One region of the Paenibacillus aurantiacus genome, then DNA from elsewhere that is predicted to be linked to it. Evidence: riboswitches for the same ligand, from Rfam matches in the RefSeq annotation. Region 1 holds a riboswitch; each other region holds the start of a gene.

The links. Region 1 has a riboswitch for cobalamin ahead of ACFFSY_RS21595 (energy-coupling factor ABC transporter permease). Riboswitches for the same ligand answer to the same signal wherever they lie in the genome.
Region 2: it holds a riboswitch for cobalamin, as region 1 does, so the genes downstream of both, ACFFSY_RS27945 (ABC transporter substrate-binding protein) here and ACFFSY_RS21595 (energy-coupling factor ABC transporter permease) in region 1, are expected to answer to the same signal.
Region 3: it holds a riboswitch for cobalamin, as region 1 does, so the genes downstream of both, ACFFSY_RS22645 ((2Fe-2S) ferredoxin domain-containing protein) here and ACFFSY_RS21595 (energy-coupling factor ABC transporter permease) in region 1, are expected to answer to the same signal.
Region 4: it holds a riboswitch for cobalamin, as region 1 does, so the genes downstream of both, cobJ (precorrin-3B C(17)-methyltransferase) here and ACFFSY_RS21595 (energy-coupling factor ABC transporter permease) in region 1, are expected to answer to the same signal.

The regions. Positions count from the first base shown of each region.
Region 1 is NZ_JBHMDO010000034.1:37,403-42,178, forward strand. It holds gene ACFFSY_RS21590 (WG repeat-containing protein) at 1-1,851, shown strand, start outside; cobalamin riboswitch at 1,933-2,138, shown strand; gene ACFFSY_RS21595 (energy-coupling factor ABC transporter permease) at 2,294-3,064, shown strand; gene ACFFSY_RS21600 (cobalt ECF transporter S component CbiN) at 3,057-3,338, shown strand; gene cbiQ (cobalt ECF transporter T component CbiQ) at 3,335-4,138, shown strand; gene ACFFSY_RS21610 (energy-coupling factor ABC transporter ATP-binding protein) at 4,135-4,776, shown strand, end outside.
Region 2 is NZ_JBHMDO010000044.1:226,027-230,802, forward strand. It holds gene ACFFSY_RS27940 (PAS domain S-box protein) at 11-1,552, shown strand; cobalamin riboswitch at 1,688-1,935, shown strand; gene ACFFSY_RS27945 (ABC transporter substrate-binding protein) at 2,121-3,125, shown strand; gene ACFFSY_RS27950 (FecCD family ABC transporter permease) at 3,126-4,160, shown strand; gene ACFFSY_RS27955 (heme ABC transporter ATP-binding protein) at 4,157-4,776, shown strand, end outside.
Region 3 is NZ_JBHMDO010000034.1:256,799-261,574, forward strand. It holds gene ACFFSY_RS22640 (PepSY-associated TM helix domain-containing protein) at 1-1,358, opposite strand, end outside; gene ACFFSY_RS22645 ((2Fe-2S) ferredoxin domain-containing protein) at 1,465-1,830, opposite strand; cobalamin riboswitch at 1,992-2,198, opposite strand; gene ACFFSY_RS22650 (DUF2935 domain-containing protein) at 2,345-3,169, shown strand; gene ACFFSY_RS22655 (TetR/AcrR family transcriptional regulator) at 3,354-4,034, opposite strand; gene ACFFSY_RS22660 (MATE family efflux transporter) at 4,171-4,776, shown strand, end outside.
Region 4 is NZ_JBHMDO010000027.1:40,648-45,423, reverse strand. It holds gene ACFFSY_RS16960 (sirohydrochlorin chelatase) at 1-692, opposite strand, end outside; gene cobJ (precorrin-3B C(17)-methyltransferase) at 741-2,621, opposite strand; cobalamin riboswitch at 2,816-3,063, opposite strand; gene ACFFSY_RS16950 (hypothetical protein) at 4,597-4,758, shown strand.

The DNA of each region.
Region 1 (4,776 bases):
CGAGCGGGATTGCCGCAGGCGGCACTGTCATCCGCTCGCCGGGCATTGGATTTTCCGCATCCGTATCCGTCGCGGGAAGAGCTGGAGCGTCTGCAGCGGGAGATCGCGGGCAAGTTGCAACATGGCCGAAGTGTCGCTACCAGAGCGGAAGCGCTGTTCCCCGCTTCGCTCAAGACCTTGAACGGAATTCGTTGGGGGTACATCGACCGCTCAGGCAAAATGGTTCTGCCGCCTCGTTTCCGATCTGCCGCTTCTTTCGGTCCGAATCGACTCGCGGCCGCCGGGACGGAACGCGGGACCGGGCTGATCGACACAACAGGCCGCTTCGTTGTAGAGCCGATTTATGATTCGATCAGCGATTTCAACGAAGGTCACGCGGTCGTTATCGACAAGGAAGGCTTTAAGCTGATGAACGCTTCAGGGAAGATCGTGACGAAGCGCGCTTATTCCTTCCTGGGGAATTTGCACGATAACAGGGCGGTCTTCTATGTCCAAGATCAAGATGGCAGCTCGCGGTATGGTTACATTGACGGACGGGGAGACGAAGTCATTCCGGCCCGCTTCATGGAGGCGGACGACTTCCAGCGCGACCGTGCGCTCGTGAAGACGAAAGAAGGCGAATATGCGGTTATTCGGCCTGATGGGACCGAGGTTGCCGTATTCCATTATCCATTCGTAGGTCCGCCAGGCGACGGCCTGCTTGCCTTCCAGCAGGAAGCAGGCGGCCCTTATGGATATATCGATGAGAAGGGCAGGGTCGTCATTCCGCCCGCGTATACGTTTGCCCAGCCTTTCCAAGACGGGTTGGCCGTCGTCAATACGGGCGAGGATTACAAGTCGGTGTATGGCGTCATCGACAAGAAAGGTCAATACGTCGTCCAGCCGGGCTATAACGATATCCGGCAGCTCGGCGAGAAGCGTCTGGCACTTGGGCAGGCGATCGACGAGAACGAGCCGTACCGCGGTTCCAAATACGCGATCGCCGCGACGAATGGCGTTCGTCTAAGCGATTACGTCTATTTCGATCCGCAGGATTTCAAGCAAGGGCTGGCTTCGGTCTATGACCGCACGCACACGTATTTCATCGATCGGACGGGCAAGGCGGCGCCGGGTTATCCGCGTATCAAAGGAAGCGGCATCTTAACGCTCGAGGATGGCCTGATCGCGGCGAACGTGGACCAGCGGCTGTCGTATTGGACGAAGGATGGGCAGAATGTCTGGCGGCAGAACAGCATCATTCCGCTGCGCGATCCGTACCGGGTGCGCGAGGTGAAATATAGCCCGAACAAAGATTACCTCGTCTATTACCCGCAGCTCGAAGGAATGTCGAATCCGAATACGCAGCAGAATGTCAATACCAAGCTCAAGGAGCTGTCTCAGGTGAAGCCGGTCCCGGCGGATCAGCAGCTGGAAGCTTCGTATACCGGCGACTTCCAGATCTCCATGTTCCGCAAAAATCTGCTCGTCCTCGAGCTGTCCGGCTACAACTATCCGTTCGGCGCGGCGCACGGCATGCCTACGCTGCTGTACCCGCATGTCGATGTGACAACCGGGGGGTTCTACGAATTGAAGGACTTGTTCAAGCCCGGCAGCGATTACGTGAAGGTGCTCAGCGATATCGTCGGCCAACAAATCAAGGAAGACCCGCAGTACGACTACGTATTCCCGGACACGTACAAAGGGATCGCGCCAGACCAGCCGTTCTATGTCTCGGAGACGGCGCTGCATCTGTATTTCGCGCCTTACGAAATCGGACCCTACGCGGCAGGCTTCCCGACGTTCACGATTCCGTTCGCGCAGATCAACGGGATATTAGCCAAGGATCGCCCATTCTGGCAATCCTTCCACTGAGAGGCGCCATCCAAAACGGTTGTTGCGCAAAACGCGGCAACCGTTTACTATGTTCATAGGTTTGATTCCGCGTGCGGATATAATCGAATAACGGAAACAGGTGCTGGAAAGCGGCCGATGCAGGCTGCCATTCCGGCTTAATAGGGAAGTTCGGTGCAAAGCCGACGCGGTCCCGCCACTGTTACGGAGGAGTCGAAAGCGCATAATCGCCACTGGGTGCAACCGGGAAGGCGGCTGACGACGATGATGCCGGTAGCCAGGAGACCTGCCTGTTTCAACGACACTGCTTTACCTACGGGAGATAGGGAGGTGTTAGACGAGCAACCGGATGGTAACCAAGGGCGTACATACGGGCGTCTTTCCCCTGCATGACGAAGGGGAGAGGCGCCTTTTTTTGCATGTCCGAGCGGCGTGCAACATTTAACAGAAGGGATTGGCAGCAATGAAAAAAAGAAAATGGGCGGGGACGTTGGCGGTGGTAGCGGCGATGGCGCTGTACTTATGGATCAATGAACCGCAGTCCGCATACGCCATGCACATCATGGAGGGCTTCCTGCCTGTCGGATGGGCGATCTTCTGGTGGGTAGTCTTCATCCCGTTCTTTATGCTCGGAATTCGTTCTCTGCGAAAGGTGACGAAGGAAGCGCCAGAGCTCAAAATCATGCTCGGCCTTGCAGGCGCCTTCACGTTCGTGCTATCGGCGCTGAAGCTGCCTTCCGTCACAGGCAGCAGCTCGCATCCGACCGGGACGGGGCTTGGCGCCGTCATGTTCGGACCGCTGCCGATGAGCGTGTTAGGGACGATCGTCCTGCTCTTCCAGGCGGTGCTGCTTGCCCACGGCGGACTGACGACGCTCGGCGCGAACGCATTCTCGATGGCCGTCGCAGGCCCGATGGCCGGTTACGCGGTCTATGTGTGGCTGATGCGGACCACAGGCAAGCAGAAGCTGGCAATATTCTTCGCCGCGGCGCTTGCCGACCTGGCCACGTATATCGTCACATCGGCGCAGCTCGCGCTCGCATTCCCTTCAGCTAGCGGGGGATTCGCCGCATCGCTTATGAAATTCGGCGGCGTCTTCGCCGTCACCCAAATTCCGCTTGCGATCAGCGAAGGTCTGCTGACCGTGCTCGTCTGGAATTGGCTGCAAGCCTATGGAGCGGACGAGTTCCGGCAGCTGCAGCGCAGAATGAAAGGAGCCACGACGCATGTTTAAACGTTATCGCAATACGCTGATCATCCTCGCGGTCATCCTGTTGGCCGTGCTGCCCCTGGCTTTCGTCAAAGGGGAATTCGGGGGCGCGGATGGGGAAGCCGAAGAATTGATCGCGGTCGTCGATCCAACCTACAAGCCGTGGTTCTCCTCGCTGTTATCGCCGCCGGGCGAGACCGAGAGCATGCTGTTCGCGCTGCAAGCGGCGCTCGGCGCGGGCTTCATCGGTTATGTCATCGGCTTGTTCAGAGGCAAAGCGACGAGAAAACAACCGTGATCTTGAAGCAGATCGACAGCTACTCCTACGGCAATCGGTTAAGAAGCCTGCCGGCGACAGCCAAGGGTGGTTTCGCCGCTTCGCTCCTGCTGCTCGCTTACTTGACCGGTCCGGCGGTGCAGGCGGCCATCATCGCGTGGTTGTACGTCTGGACGGTACCGCGAGCGGGGATCAGCGCGAAATTCTATGCTGTGTCGCTCGGGAGCGTCCTTGGATTCTATCTGCTTAGTCTGCCGGCTCTTATGATCGAGGCGATCCCGGAAGGCGCGAAGATGGCTGTCGCGGCGAACGTCCGGCTCGAGTTGGGCGGATGGCAGCTGGCAGTGACCGAAGATAGCATGCATCTCGCGGTAAGGCTCTTGTTTCGCGTGCTCGCATGTTCAAGCTGCTTCCTCTTCCTCATACTGACCACGCCGATGGCGGATTTATTCCAGGTGCTGCGTAAGCTTCGCGTACCCATGCTGCTGCTGGAGATCATGCAGATCATGTACCGGTTTCTCTTCGCCTTGCTCCAGACGGCGTCCGAGCTATACACGGCTCAACGGGCGAGGGGTGGCCATCATGGCGTGAGGAGCCGAATCGCCGACACGGCGACGCTCGCGGCCCGGCTGTTCGGGCGGACGATGTCCCGCTACGACAATTGGACGCGCGGGCTCCGCGCGCGCGGCTTCGAAGACGAGCTGCGGCTAGCGCCAAGCGAACCGGGGAACGTTCCCGCGAAGCTGCGCATCGAGGCCCTAATCGGTCTCGCAATCATAACGTTGACGGCACTGCTGCTGCCTGGAGGATGGCTATCATGATACACAACATCTTGGAGACGGAGAGCGTCTCGTATACTTATCCAGGAGGGCGCAAGCCGGCGCTCGATCAATTGACCTTACAGATACCGCAGGCCAAGAAGACGGCGCTGCTCGGACGGAACGGATCGGGCAAATCGACGCTGTTTCTTCAACTGCTCGGCTTGCTGCGCCCCGATCAAGGCGCGATGCGCTTTCGCGGCCAGCCATATCCGGACAATCGGCGCGGCTTGCGCGCCATCCGAGAGGAGATCGGTCTTGTCTTTCAAGATCCGGAGCAGCAGCTGATTCTGAATACGCCGCGCGAGGATGTCTCCTATGGCCTGCGCAACGCAGGCGTGCCGGAAGGGGAAATTCGAGACCGCGTTCGGGAAGCCATAAATGCGGTGGGTCTTACGCATGCAGCAGATACGCCAATCCATGCGCTAAGTCTTGGTCAGAAGAAGCGGGTCGCGCTCGCAGGCGTGATGGTGATGCGACCGCGAGTTCTGCTGTTGGACGAACCGACCGCTTATCTCGACCGGACGTCCGAGCGCAGATTGTTAGACGAACTGGCACGCATACATGACGCGGAAGGCGTCACGATGATTATGGCGACGCATGACATGAATTTGGCCTACGAATGGGCGGATCACTGCATC
Region 2 (4,776 bases), on a different contig from region 1:
AGGATGGACGATGAGAAGTCGTGTCACTTTTTTTAACGGACAGCAAGCCGCCCAATTAAAACAACGAGGGCTATTTAGTCCTCATGCGATTTTGACTAGCAATATTAACGGATTAGTTGACAATTACTTGACGGGCGTATTCTTGGCGAGCGACGATCGGCTGCTCTACGTGAACGGTCGGCTCGCGGAGATGTTTGGCTACACTCGGCAAGAAATGCTGCAGTTAACCGCGCCTGAGCTCGTACACCCGGAAGACATGACGAAATTCCGCGAAGAGACCCGCAGACGGCTGAGCGGCGAGCGGAGTACGATGCAGTGGATTCGGGGACTGCGAAAGGATGGGAGCGTATTCTACTTCGAGACGCAGGCGGACATGATCACCTATCGAGGCAAGCCCGCGCTCATGGGAACGCTCATGGATACGACAAGCATGAAGCAGGCAGATGATTTCTCTACCGAGAATGACGTGCGTTATCAGCGGCTGATCAAATATTTGCCGGAGCCGATCATCGTGCAGGACGGCGAAACCATTATCTATATTAATAATGCGGCGATGAAGCTGCTGGGAGCGGATACGCAGGAACAGCTGCTGTATCAATGCGTAGGCTCGCTCGTGCACCCGGACGACCGTTTAGCCGCCGCGGAGCGTGTCTCGAAGGTCATGCAGTCCGATGATCCGCTCGACTTCGTGGAGAGCAAGTTGATCGGCCTGGACGGGGAGACGATCGACGTCGAAGCGTCCAGCATTCGCATCCACAATTTCTTGGGGCGACGGATCGTCGTGCAGACCGTGTACCGGGACATTCGGGAGCGCAAAAGGGCCGAGGAGGCGCTCGTCAACTCCGAGAAGCTGTCGGTCGCCGGTCAGATGGCCGCAGGCATCGCGCATGAGATCCGCAATCCGCTCGCATCGCTCAAGGGATTCTCGCAGCTGCTGAAGAAGAAGTTCGACAAGCATCACGATTACTTCGATATTATGCTTGCGGAGCTGGACCGGATCAACGAGATCGTCCAGGAATTCATGGCGCTGGCTAAGCCGCAGGCGAATCAGCTGTTCGGCCATTACGACCTCATCCGCATCTTCCATGCGGTCATGACGCTGCTCGAGACGCAGGCGATCATGAACAACGTCGAGCTTTGCCTCAATATGAGCGAAGCGGGGGAGACAAGTATCTATTGCGACGAGAATCAAATCAAGCAGGTGTTCATCAACTTGCTCAAGAACGCAATCGAGGCGATGCCGGCCGGCGGACGGATTGAGATCGAGCTGCGCGCGCTGCGCGACGGCGAGGTGACGATTCTGATCAAAGATCAGGGGGTTGGCATCCCGATCGAGCTGATCGACAAACTCGGCGGACCGTTCTATACGACCAAGAGCAGCGGAACCGGGCTTGGCCTTATGATCTGTAACCGCATCGTTCAAGCACACCATGGCGAGATGTCGTTCGCCAGCGAGAGCGGACTAGGGACGACGGTAACGGTCGTGCTTCCGCTCGCAGGAAGCCGAGCAGCCGAGACGGCGAAGATAACGGCGGGCGCAGGTCAAGGATAACCAAGAGGCGTTGTCATCGGGACCCCGCAGGCTGAATGCCTGCGGGGTTCTTGCCATGGGGCGTGCTCGTTAACCGTCCGCGGCCGAAAAGGGTAGACAAGCCTTTTCTCCGAGTGATATAGTTACAGTCGAACAATTGCATATGTTGGAACAGGTGCCGAAGCGAGGAATGCATAGTGTTGCGTCCGACGCGGAGGTTAAAAGGGAAGACCGGTGCAACGCCGGCACGGACCCGCCACTGTAAGGAAGCGTCTAACGTACGGCTATTGGCCGTTCTGCGGACAACGTGAAGCCTATCGACGTCACTGGCCGCCTAGCGGACCGGGAAGACGGCAGCGCGCAAGCTTTCGAGTCAGGAGACCTGCCTGTTCAATAGCACGCTGCCCACGTGGACTTGGGGAAGTGTTGGAGCTTGGATTAGACGATCGATACGGTGCATGCCGGCTGCCTGAGCCGGATGAACGTCTTTGAACGCGCGAAAGTCTGCAGCAAGCACTTCCGGCACGGTCCTGGGAGTGCTTTTTTTGTTGCAATTGCAATATCGGCAAGAACGAGGAGTGGGGACAGCATGAACAGAACGATCGGCTACAGATTGGCGATGCTGCTAGTAGCGGCAATGCTGCTGGCGGTGCTGGCAGCTTGCGGTGGCAAGAACGAGAATAATGGCGCGGCTGCGAATAATAACACGGCCACAGAAAGCAACGCCACGACAGGTGCGGGCAATGCGGGAGAAACGGCGGACGCGGCCCCGGTATACCCGCTTACAGTAACCGACGCGACAGGCACGCAGATTACGTTCGAGAAGGCGCCCGAGAAAGTCGTGACGCTCGTGCCGAGCGAAACCGAGATCATGTTCGCGATCGGAGCGGGCGATGCGGTGGTTGGCGTGGACGACAATTCGAATTATCCGGCGGAAGTGGCATCGAAGGCGAAGGTCGGCGGTATGGAAGCGAATATCGAGGCGATCGTCGCGCTCAAGCCAGACCTTGTGCTGGCCTCCTCGTCGATGAACGCGCCGGCGGTCGAGAAGCTGCGCGGCCTTAATCTGACGGTGCTGGCGACCGATCCGAAGACGTACGACGAAGTGATTAGCAAGATCGGCCAGATCGGCGCGATCATGAACAAGCCAAGCGAGGCGCTGGAAGTCGCAAACCATATGAAGGATGTGCGCCAGCAAGTACAGGATGCCGTGAAGGACGCGGTCAAGCCGAAGGTATACCTCGAGTTCTCTCCGGGTTGGACGGTGGGTAAAGGCGAGTTCCTGGATGAGATCATCACGCTCGCGGGCGGCACGAATATCGCGGATCAGGCAAGCTGGTACGAGATCGATCCGGAGAAGGTCATCGAGCAGAATCCGGACGTCATCGTCTACGCGTCTATTAATGTGAAAGAAGGCGAGAAGAACCCAATACTCGACGCTATCGAGAAGCGTCCGGGCTGGGGATCGATCGCCGCAATCCAGAACAAAAAGCTGTATGAAGTCGATCAAGATCCGCTTGTTCGCGTAGGTCCGCGCTTGGCGGAAGGCCTGCTCGAAGTCGCGAAGAAGCTGCATCCGGATCTCGTCAAGTAAATGCGGCGCAAATTGTACCTGTATGGAGGAGCAGCGATGCTCCTCCTTGCCGCATCTATCGTCGTTAGTTTGTCGATCGGATCGGCGAGACTGCCGCTATCCGAGGTATGGCGCATCCTGCTGCATTATGTGATGGGCGCAGACGGAGACGGGGGGGCGGACTCTAGCTCGATTGCGATCGTCACCCAAGTCCGCCTGCCCCGCATCGTGCTTGCCGTCCTTGTCGGGGCTTGCTTATCGCTTGCCGGCGCGGGCTTCCAGGGCGTGCTGCGCAACCCGCTTGCCGATCCGTTCACACTGGGCGTCGCGACGGGGTGTTCCGTCGGAGCGGCATTCATTCTTTTATTTGGCTATCATCTCACGGTAGGCATGTGGCTCATTCCGGGCATTGCGTTCGTAACGGGCATCGCCACGCTCGGGGTCGTCGTGGCGCTGGCGCGCGCGAGGGGGGCGATGAACATCGTGACGCTCATTTTGGCAGGCGTGATCGTGCAGGCGTTTCTCGGTGCGGTCGTGACGTTAATGTCGTCGATGTCGCAAGGCGTCGTCAACGAAATCAACGCCTGGCTCATGGGCAGCATCAGCGCGCGCGGATGGGAACATGCGCAGCTCGTGCTGCCGTTCCTTGCCGTCGGCGCGGTTGTGTTGATCCGCTATTCGATGGCATTGAATTTGTTCGTGTTCGGCGAACGGCATGCTTCGCATCTGGGCATCGAGGTCGAACGGACAAAGCTTACCGTCTTGATCGTCTCGACGCTGCTGACGGCTGTGGCCGTCTCCGTTGCGGGTGTCGTCGGTTTCGTCGGGCTCGTCATCCCGCATTTGATCCGTCTGATCGTAGGTCCCGACTACCGGCTTATCGTGCCGCTCTCGGCGCTCGGCGGCGGGATTTATCTGCTATGGGCGGATACGCTCGCGCGCACTGTGGCTAGTCCCAAGGAAATTCCGCTTGGCGTCGTGACGGCGTTCATCGGCGCGCCCTTCTTCGCGTACCTGCTCTATCGACGCAAAATGCAGCAAGGAGGCGCGTTATGATCGAAGGGAAAAGCTTAAGCTTGAGCCTGGACGGCAAGCGTGTCTTGTCGGACGTTTCTTTTCGCTTTCAAGCGGGAGGGATGTACGGTATCATTGGTCCGAATGGGGCTGGCAAGTCGACGCTGCTCAGCCTGATCGCGGGCACGGCGAAGGCGGAGGAAGGGGAACTGCTGCTTGCCGGCAAGCCGGCGGGGCAGTGGACGCGCAAGGAGCTGGCCAGACATGTGGCCGTGCTGCAGCAGGGCGGACTAGCGTCCGTCGGCTTCACGGTCAAGGAAGTGGTTGCGATGGGGCGCTTCCCGTACCAGAATTGGATGGGCGAGGAGCGCAGCGACCCCGCCCCGCTGCTAGCGCGCGTGCTGGCGCTGACGGGGCTTGAAGGTTTGGCCGATCGGCAGATCGACCGGCTAAGCGGCGGAGAACGGCAGCGGGTGGCGCTGGCCAAGGTTATGGTCCAGGAGCCGCGGCTGCTGCTGCTCGATGAGCCGACGACCTATTTGGATATTGGCTATCAAATGCAGCTGCTCGATACGGTCAAGCAGTGGCAGCGCGAGCAGGGGATTACCGTCGTTGCGGTGCTGCACGATCTGAATTTGGCCGCTCAATATTGCGAGGA
Region 3 (4,776 bases), 220 kb from region 1:
GGTTTCACCCTATGAATGATCAACGCGTCTAGCACCAGGACGACGAGGATCGATATCCCTACCAGCGGCATGACGATCCCGCATACGAGCATGATTAGCGTAACGCCGATCGTCACCTTCTTGTTATCGTGCCGATTCGGCGCTCCCAGCTTACCGTCCGGTTTGCGTTTCCTCCACATCACATACGAGCTGGCCGCGGTCAAGATAAGGCCCACGCAAGCTAACAAGCCAAGCAGTTGGTTCGCGAGTCCGAACAGTCGGCCTTCATGGAAGGCGATGCCGTATGTAATGGCTTGGGCCATGATGCCATAATCCGCGAAACGAACGTCGGTTAACACGGCGCCGCTATATTGATCGAGATGCAGCGTGGCATTGTTCCCTGGTTTGACATGCGAGGTCGATACGGTAAATACTCCGGTTTCGCCTTTGGGCAGCGTGATCGTGTAGGGCTTCGCTACGTTCTTCGCATCCGCGATCCCGGCGATCTCATCCGAGGTTAACGTGATATATCCACCAATTGCAGACTGGGGAAGCGGCAGATTCTCGGCTGCCCAAGGCAAATCCTCAGCCGCATCTTTGGCGACCGTGACGGATGACGGCTTCGCGCCGAAGCTGTAAGCATAAGGAGGCGTATTGGTATTCGTCGAATTGGCGAGCCGGTCGATCTGTGGTCCCATAATGCCAGACCAAGGCAGCCCGCCTGCGATAATAACGATTAGCAGCAACGAGATCCAGAAGGCGGGCACCGCATGAAGATCACGCCAGAATAGCCGGCTGCCGGGCTTGCTTAGTCGTGGAAGAATCGTTCCCCAGATGGAAGATTTGTTGCGCGGCCACCACAAGTACAGACCGGTTGTTAACAAGATGACGGCCCAGCATGCGGCCAGCTCCACAAGACGATTGGCGATGGTACCCCCAACGACGAGCTCGCTGTGAAGCTTCTTGAAGAACGATGCGAATGTCTTGTCCGTGTCTAGCGTACCGAGCGCTTCCCCGCTGTATGGATCCACATACATCGTGGTCGGCGTCCCGTTCAGATTGACGGACATCGGATAGCTTGCGTTCTTCGCATCCGTTAACGTAATGGAGGATACCTTCAAATTAGGATTGTCGGCTTGCACCTTCTCGATGATCTGTGCCGACGTTAGACGCTGACTGCCTACTTCGCGAACGACCAGCATGTCCTTGTACAGATAACCTTCGATTTGCGGTTTGAACAAGTAGACCGCGCCGCTGAATGCCAGAATAATTAAGAATGGAGCAAAAATAACGCCAGCATAAAAATGCCATCGCCATACGGACTGGTAAATCGTTTTGCTTAACCCTTTCGATACTCTTTTTGTTTCCCCGGCACTCATGAATCAACATCACCTCTCGCGCAGATATCGAATCTTCGATAACTATAGCGCATGGGGATTGGATGCCGGATGACTCGACTGGGCTATGTGGAGCAAAAAAAATACATTATGGATTCCGCAATATCCCTTTCGATCCTTGGCCCGTAGGTATAAAACGATCAGTATGATAGGCGTAAGTCAATTGATCCTGGAGCGGTTCACCCTGCAGCAGATGCTCGCTTACAAGCTGTTTCCCGCTCTCGGGCGTCATATTCTTGTACCAAGTTCCTTCGGGATACACGATGACGACACAAGCGTCCTCGCAGCGGCCATTACATTTTGTGCGCGTGGTATGAATCCGATCTTCCGCTGCGTGATGCGCGATCTCTGCTCGGATTGCATGCGTAACTTCGTCCGCCTGTTGACGCGAGCAGCTTCCCCCATTGCATATCAACACATGATGCTTCGTTCTCGACAAATCCCAAGTTCCCATGTTGTTTCCTGCTCCTTCGACTCTCGTGGATTAGCACTACCTATATCTCTTCTGCCAACAAAAAAAGGCGTCCTTCCCCGTGAAATAAGCATAGGGAAAGACGCTTTCATCATTTGATAGGATGACGATTCATCTAACACTCCCTATCTCTCGTAGGTACAATAGTGCTGTCAGAACAGGCAGGTCTCCTGGCTCCGGAATCATCGCATGGCAGCAGCCTTCCCGATCAGAGTTGATCAGTGGCTGGATCGAGCTGCCTGCTCCTCCGTTACAGTGGCGGGACCGCGTCGGCATTGCACCGAACTTCCCTATTAAGTCTGACCGGCAAGCATGTTGGCCGATCAGACACCTGTTCCCGAATATGCAATTAGAGTAAATCCATTACTCCCCTATCATAGTCGACCGTTCTAGCGAACACAACAGCCGATACGCAATGTTATTTCCAATATCGTGTCATTGGACAAATCGACCTAAACATACCATTCAAGAGTCGAGAATAGAGGAGTGAGTGAAGTTGAATGCCTTTGTAGCGCGTTCGCTTGAAGAAATCAGGTTCTGGTCACGTATCATGAAGGAACATTCCCTCTTCCTGAAACTGGGGTTTCGTTGCGAAGATACTCAACTCATTCAAGAAGCAAACAAGTTTTATTCTATTTTTGAGCATATCGAAGCGCAATCGCATGCGTTCACGATTCAGACGGACCCCAACCAGATCAGAGCCTTCAACATGGAAGTACACAATGCGGTATCGCATATATGGGTTTTCAAGCGTAAGGTACTCGGGCTAATCCTATCTTGTAAGCTTCCTGGCGCCAATAATTTCCCGCTTCTCGTCGATCACGTTAGCAGAGAAGCCAATTACTTCAGAAATCGTCTATCAGAGCTTAATAATGGACAGCTAGAGCCGCTCGCGGACGCCATTATCGATGAGAATGTATTCTTCCTAAAAATTATGGCTGATCACGCCAAATTCATTGGCCATTTGCTTGACCCGTCCGAACGAAAATTAGTCGAGCAGGCACGTGAATTCAGCCATGATTTTGACACGCTGCTGTGGCAAGCGCAGGACTTAAGCTCCATGCGCCCTCAATCGCAGACGCAGCCTTTACTGAGTCAATTTCTTGATCAGAATCGCGTCTCGGTGGAGAGCTTGCGTGATTTCAAGAAGACCGCTCGAGATCTTATTGAAGCTTGTCGGATCAAGAGCATCATACATCCTTTGCTAGCCGATCATGTATACCGGGAAGCCGAGCATTTCTTGACGATTATTGATATGTTCGAGAGTCATTTGAAAGGTAATCCTTCACATGAAATGGACCACCATAACGCTTGGCATTGACCGACGCAGGAAGGCAACACTTCTTCTACGTTACCGCTTGTCAGTCTGTCCATGCTTGTGAGCCTCAAGAGATCAGGATAATCAGAAACAGGCTGAGACAACTGCTCTCAGCCTGTCTCTGTTATTCCCGTACTGGCCATGGTGCCGCAATCCACGATCGTCTTGCCGCCCATTCGTCCGACTTCTACTTCCCCTGCTCCTCAATCACCTGCTCGATCCCCAATAGAATCAGCTTCAATCCGAACTCAAATGCCCGATCAGACCCCATCAACTCGAAAGTCCCGCTCTTGTACATGCGCCGAAACATTCCTGCATCCGCCTCGCTCATGGCGTCCAGAAGGCGGGTCATCTCTCCGCTCGGAAGCTCTCCCTGCTCCTTCACGATCGCGGTCACATTGCGCTGATGCTCATAAGCGTCCAGAACAAAGTAGAACACGTAGTTCAACAGCGTAAGCGTCGCTTGAAACTTCTGCTCCTGCTCAAGCGGCGTCGATTCCATGCAGAGCAGCAAGCGGTTCGTGAACCGAATGATGTCCGGCTCGTGGGGCAGCGTCATCATCATGAGCTGCGTGGAGCAGGGATACCGGCCGAGCACGCTTCGCACCGTTACCGCAAGTCCGGTCAACTGCTCCTTCCAGTCTCCTTCGGAGTGGAACTCCTCCACAATGATTTTCGACACCTGGTTGGCGAGGCGCTGATAAAGATTATGCTTGCTCTTGAAGTACCAATACAGAGACGGCGCCTGAATCCCCAGCCGGTCGGCCAGCCGCCGCATGCTGAATTTCTCAATCCCCTCTTCCCCGAGAAGTTCCCACGAAGCTTCAAGAATTTTATCCTCCGAAATCTGAGGCTGCTGTTTTTTCATCCGTATCCGCCCTTTTATCTAACAGTGTAAGTTTGTGCTTTACATGCTTCTAGGTTCATGATATCATCTAACACTGTAAGGCACAACCTAACACTGTTAGAGGGACGACAAATTCATCCAGAAAGTAGTGACCCACATGGACGCAGAAAACCTACATTATTTTAAAAAAGCCCCAATCGCAAAAGCAGTAGCATATTTCGCTGTTCCGATGATGCTAGGCACGTCAATGAGCGTCATCTATGCAATCTTGAATGCCTATTTCCTTGGCACGCTCCACAATACCGCCATGTTAACTGCACTTGCGCTTACCTTACCTTTATTCGCGGTCATCATGGCGCTTGGTAACTTGATTGGTATGGGCAGCGGTACATTCATCTCCCGCCTGCTCGGAGAGAAGAAGTATGAGAATGTTAAACATGTATCTTCATTCGCCTTTTACAGCAGTTTAGCGCTCGGTCTTATCGTGATGGCCGTGGGTCTCCCCTTGATCGATTCAATCGTCGATAGCTTGGGGGCAACGCCTGATTCCTTCGGATTCACGAAAGACTATGTCACGATTATGCTTATCGGTTCGCCATTCGTCGTCCTATTCTTCACGCTGGAGAATATCGTACGCTCGGAAGGCGCAGCTATCACGTCGATGATCGGCATGATACTGAGCGTGGTCGTGAACATTATTCTCGATGCGCTCGCCATCTTTGTCTTCCATTGGGGCGTGATCGGCGTTGCGTCTGCTACGGTC
Region 4 (4,776 bases), on a different contig from region 1:
AAGCCGAAATACCGGGCGAGCGTGAAGACGTGCTCGGGATAACGCGCCTGCAGGCTCTCCAGCATATCCTCCATCCGCTTGATCAGCACGCCGGTGAACAAGAAATAAGGCAGCACGATGACATGCTTCGCCCCCAGCTTCAGGCATCGTTCCGCGCCAGCCTCTACGAGCGGATCGGTCACGCCCATGAAGGCGGTCTCGACATAGCCGACCTTCAGCCGCTCCCAGAACAGCCGCGAGATTTTGAACAAGTCGCTATTCGCGTCCGGATCGCTGCTGCCCCGCCCGACGACGAGCACCGCCGTATCGCGCAGCTCCGCTTCCGGATCAAGTCCGGATTCTCGCAGCCTGGCGGCGAGAATCTCCAGCACCTGATCATGCACGCCGATCGGACGGCCGTAGATGAATTGCACGCCTGCGTGCCGCTCCCTCGCTTCGTCGATCGCCGCCGGAATGTGCAGCTTCGCGTGGCCGGCAGAGAACAGCGTGATCGGAATCACCGCCACCCGCTTCGCGCCCAGCGCCGCGCACTTGTCAAGCCCTTGATCGAGCGTCGGCTTCTCGAATTCGAGAAAGCATGTCTCAACTAGAAGCCCTTCCAGCCGATCCGCAATCGCACTAACGAACGCCCTGACCTCATCATTTCCTTCGGCATCCCGGCTGCCGTGGCCAACAAATAATACTGCATCCATCTTTCGTCCGCTCCTCTTCCCCTGAGAATCCTGACGGTCTTTCGGCCGTCAGTCGCCGCATACCGCGTTATCGATCGCGAACACGGGCAAGTCCTGCTGCCTATAACCCTCGAGTTCTTTCACCCGCTTGAAAAACTTATGGAACCGCTCGTTCGGATGCCCTTCCTCCCGAAAGCGCGCCACGATCCGCTCCACCGTCGGCACGAGCGCGTCCGGTTCGATGCCTTCTGCGACGGGCTGGGCGGCATGCGCGTTGCGCCCAACCGTCTTCCCGCCCAAGAACAGATCGAACTTCCCCCGTCTGAACACGATGCCGATATCCTCGTTGACCGCGCCATAGCACGCCATCCCGCAGCCGTTGAAGCCGATACGCATCTCCTTGGGCACTTTCGCGCCGCCAAGTCCCGCGCCGAGCTGCTCCAAATACGGCACCGATTCCGCTTTCTCCATATCGCAAAAATCGCACGCCTTAATCTGCACGACGTCGCCGACCGGCGCAAGCGCAAGCCCGGCCTCGCGCAGCCGGACCGTCGCCGCAGCCGGGTCATCCGTCCGCAGGCGAACGATGAACTGATGATGCGGCGTATATTCCAGCTCGCCCGCTTCGCCGACGATTTCGGCGAGCAGCGTCATTTGGGCCGCGCTCAGCTTCTTGTTCGCAAGCCCCGGGCCGACCGCGAATTCGAAAATCGCTTCCTGCCGGAACGGCGCTCCGATGTCCGCCCCCGCGCCGATCGCATCAGGCTCCGCGCGTTCGACGCCTCGGCTTGCGTCGACAAGACGAATCGCCTCCATCGCAAGAGACAGCGGTGAAGTCTCGCCCGCGGAGATGTACGAAGTCGGTGAATTAGGCGAGGGAACCGCGGCCGTTCGAAGCGCTCTCTCCCCGAGCGAATGGCCAACGATTCGATCGACCGCTATCTCCCCCCTCGAAGCCGCCAGTCCTGCTGCCGTCTCTCCCGTCCCGATAACGGCCGCGCCGACTGCAATCGAAGTTGGCTCTTCGCCCAATTCCCCGTCCGCTCCTAGGCCTTCCTCGTCACTCGACACTCCGACCGGGCCCCAGTCGTCCTGTTCGCTCAAAACCCCGACTGTCTCCAGCGCCCAAGGCTCCGCTTCGGTCCGCAGCCGCTCGTGCGGGCGCAGCGGCTGCACGTCGGCGCCGAGCGTGTACTTCCGCTGATAGCCGCGTGGCGTGATCATTAGACCTTCATATACGCTCGTGGCCGAGTTGCCGATGATAACGGTCGTCAGCATCCCGATGTCGTGCTCCAGCATGTCGCCGAGCGTCGTAATCACGACATCCTGCCGGTCGCGGTACGCGCTTTTGACGATACCGACCGGCGTCTGCGGCGAACGATACTTGAGAACGATCCGCTGCGTCTCGACGATCTGGCGCGTCCGCCGCCCGCTGCGCGGATTATACAGCGCGATGACGAAATCCGCGGAGGCGGCCGCTTCGACGCGCCGCTCGATCACCCGCCAAGGCGTCAAATGATCGCTCAAGCTGATCGTGCACGCATCGTGCATGACAGGCGCGCCAAGCAGCGACGCCGTCGAATTGATCGCCGAGATGCCTGGAATGATTTCTACCGCGACGCCCGTCTCCCGCCGCCACCCCCGCTCCATCAGCACCTCGTACACGAGGCCGGCCATGCCGTAGACCCCTGCATCTCCGCTTGAGATTACCGCCACCACGCGCCCGGCTTCCGCCTGCCGCACCGCTTCCTGCGCCCGGCTGACCTCCTCGGTCATCCCGGTCCGCACGACCTGCTGCTCGCTCAACAATCCGCGGATCAAATCCACATACGTGTTGTAGCCGATGACGATATCGCTCTCCTGAATCGCTTCCTTCGCCCGTTTCGTGATATGCTCGAAGCTGCCCGGGCCGAACCCGACGATCAGCAGCTTGCCCGTTGTCCTCTCCATGCGATCCCGCCGCTCCTTCCTTGGCTTAGATGCCATTTTCCGCACAATACAAAAAGGCATCCCCAACACAAAATGTGTTAGAAATGCCTGTGGCTAACAAACGAATCCAAACGGCCGCCCCGCGCGCATGCGCATAGGGAGGCATCGTTCCTGCTTGTCCGATCTCTAACACCACCCTAATTCCGCGTAGGTTAACAGTGCTGTTGAAACAGGCAGGTCTCCTGACTTAAAGCGGTGCGGCGGCGGTCTTCCCGGGAGGCAGTCTCCCAGTGACTTCGGTTGCGTCGCACCTGTCGCCCGGCCTTCGATCGGCCGGCAGACAAGCTTCTTACAGTGGCGGGTCCGTGTCGGTTTTGCACCGAACTTCCCTATTAAGCCTCGGCGCGAATCATGCATTCCCCGCATGCTGCGCGCTCGTGGCACCTGTTCCCGATATGCAATTGTCTCGACCATCATACAAGAGCCTGCCATCATCTGTCTATGAAAATAATGGTACGAGCCCTGCGGCAGCGTTTCGCTTTCCCGGCGCATATCTTCCGCCCAATCCGGCCATCCTATTTTTGACGGCGTGAAGAGAGGTGTGGTTCCATTGAGCCAAATGGTGAAAGGACTCGACACGCGAGGTAAACGGAAGTAAACACATTTTGCATAGAAGCGAGGGGTTGTGCCGCAGAGCATTCTGAGGGACACGTTACCATCAGGTAAACCGGATTTCTAACGGATGTGAAACAGAAGTTGTCTCATTCTACGCATCGCCGTCGGAGAAGAGCCCTTAAAACGGGCTCTTTTTTCGTTCCCTTCCCTTCTCGTTCCCGTTCCCGACGTATTGCCCGTGGATCCATAAGCTGCCCGGCCTGAAGCATAAATACGCCGCATTGAGATCCATTCCGTCATGCATACAACCGACCGACTCGGGACATTCTAATTATCGACGGTGAGAAGAGAGGTGTGGTTCCATTGAGCCGAATGGTGAAAGAACACAACACTAGAGGTACACGGAAGTAAACACATTTTGCATAGAAGCGAGGGGTTGTGCCGCAGAGTATTCTGAGGGACACATTACCATCAGGTAACCGGATTTCTAACGGATGTGAACAGAAGTTGTCTCATTCTACGTATCACCGTCGGAAAAGAGCCCTTAAAACGGGCTCTTTTTTCGTTGCGCGCAAGGCCGCACGAGGTTTGACTGCCAACGCGTGACCGAGCACCGCACGTCGGAAGGCGAGCGCGGTGGCATCGCGGCTGCTTACGACACCCGGGTCACTCTGTAACATTTAGTCGTTCCCTCCCGCATAGAACCGCCCTTGTCCGGACATAATAATTTCGACGGTGAGAAGCGAGGTGTGGTTCCATTGGACGGCATAGTGCAAGGACTCACTAGAGGTAAACGGAAGTAACACATTTTGCATAGAAGCGAGGGGTTGTGCCGCAGAGTATCTCTGAGGGACACATTGCCATTAGGTAACCGGATTTCTAACGGATGTGCAGCAGAAGTTGTCTCATTCTACGTATCACCGTCGGAGAAGAGCCCTTAAGGGGCTCTTTTTTCGTTGCGCCCTAAGTCGAGCTGAGCTGTTGGTTGTGCTGATCCGTCGAGCTCCCAATAACCGGACGAGCGATTGGCTTGGCGCTTTGCCGCCTCTTCGTCTTTTCTTTGGCTCAATCCCGCATAGAACCGCCCTTGCCCGGACATGATAATATCGACGGTGAGAAGCGAGGTGTGGTTCCATTGGACGGCATAGTGCAAGGACTCACAAGAGGTAAACGGAAGTAACACATTTTGCATAGAAGCGAGGGGTTGTGCCGCAGAGTATTCTGAGGGACACATTACCATCAGGTAACCGGATTTCTAACGGATGTGCAGCAGAAGTTGTCTCATTCTACGTATCACCGTCGGAAGAGAGCCCCTGTAGCGGGCTCTTTTTTCCTGTTAACCACGGCCGTGCGGAGGCTATCGACTATTCCTAGGAGGATTATGATGAACGACGAATACCGCCCCGCCCAACTGAACGACGAGCAGCTGGAGGAACTGAGGCAGACCGAAGCGCATCTGCGCTCGGCCTCAAGTCCGAACATCGTGCTTATCGCTTATGACAAAGACGCCGCTTCCGCGGCGGACGGAAAGGGGCGCGGCTAATCCATGATCGCGCTATTC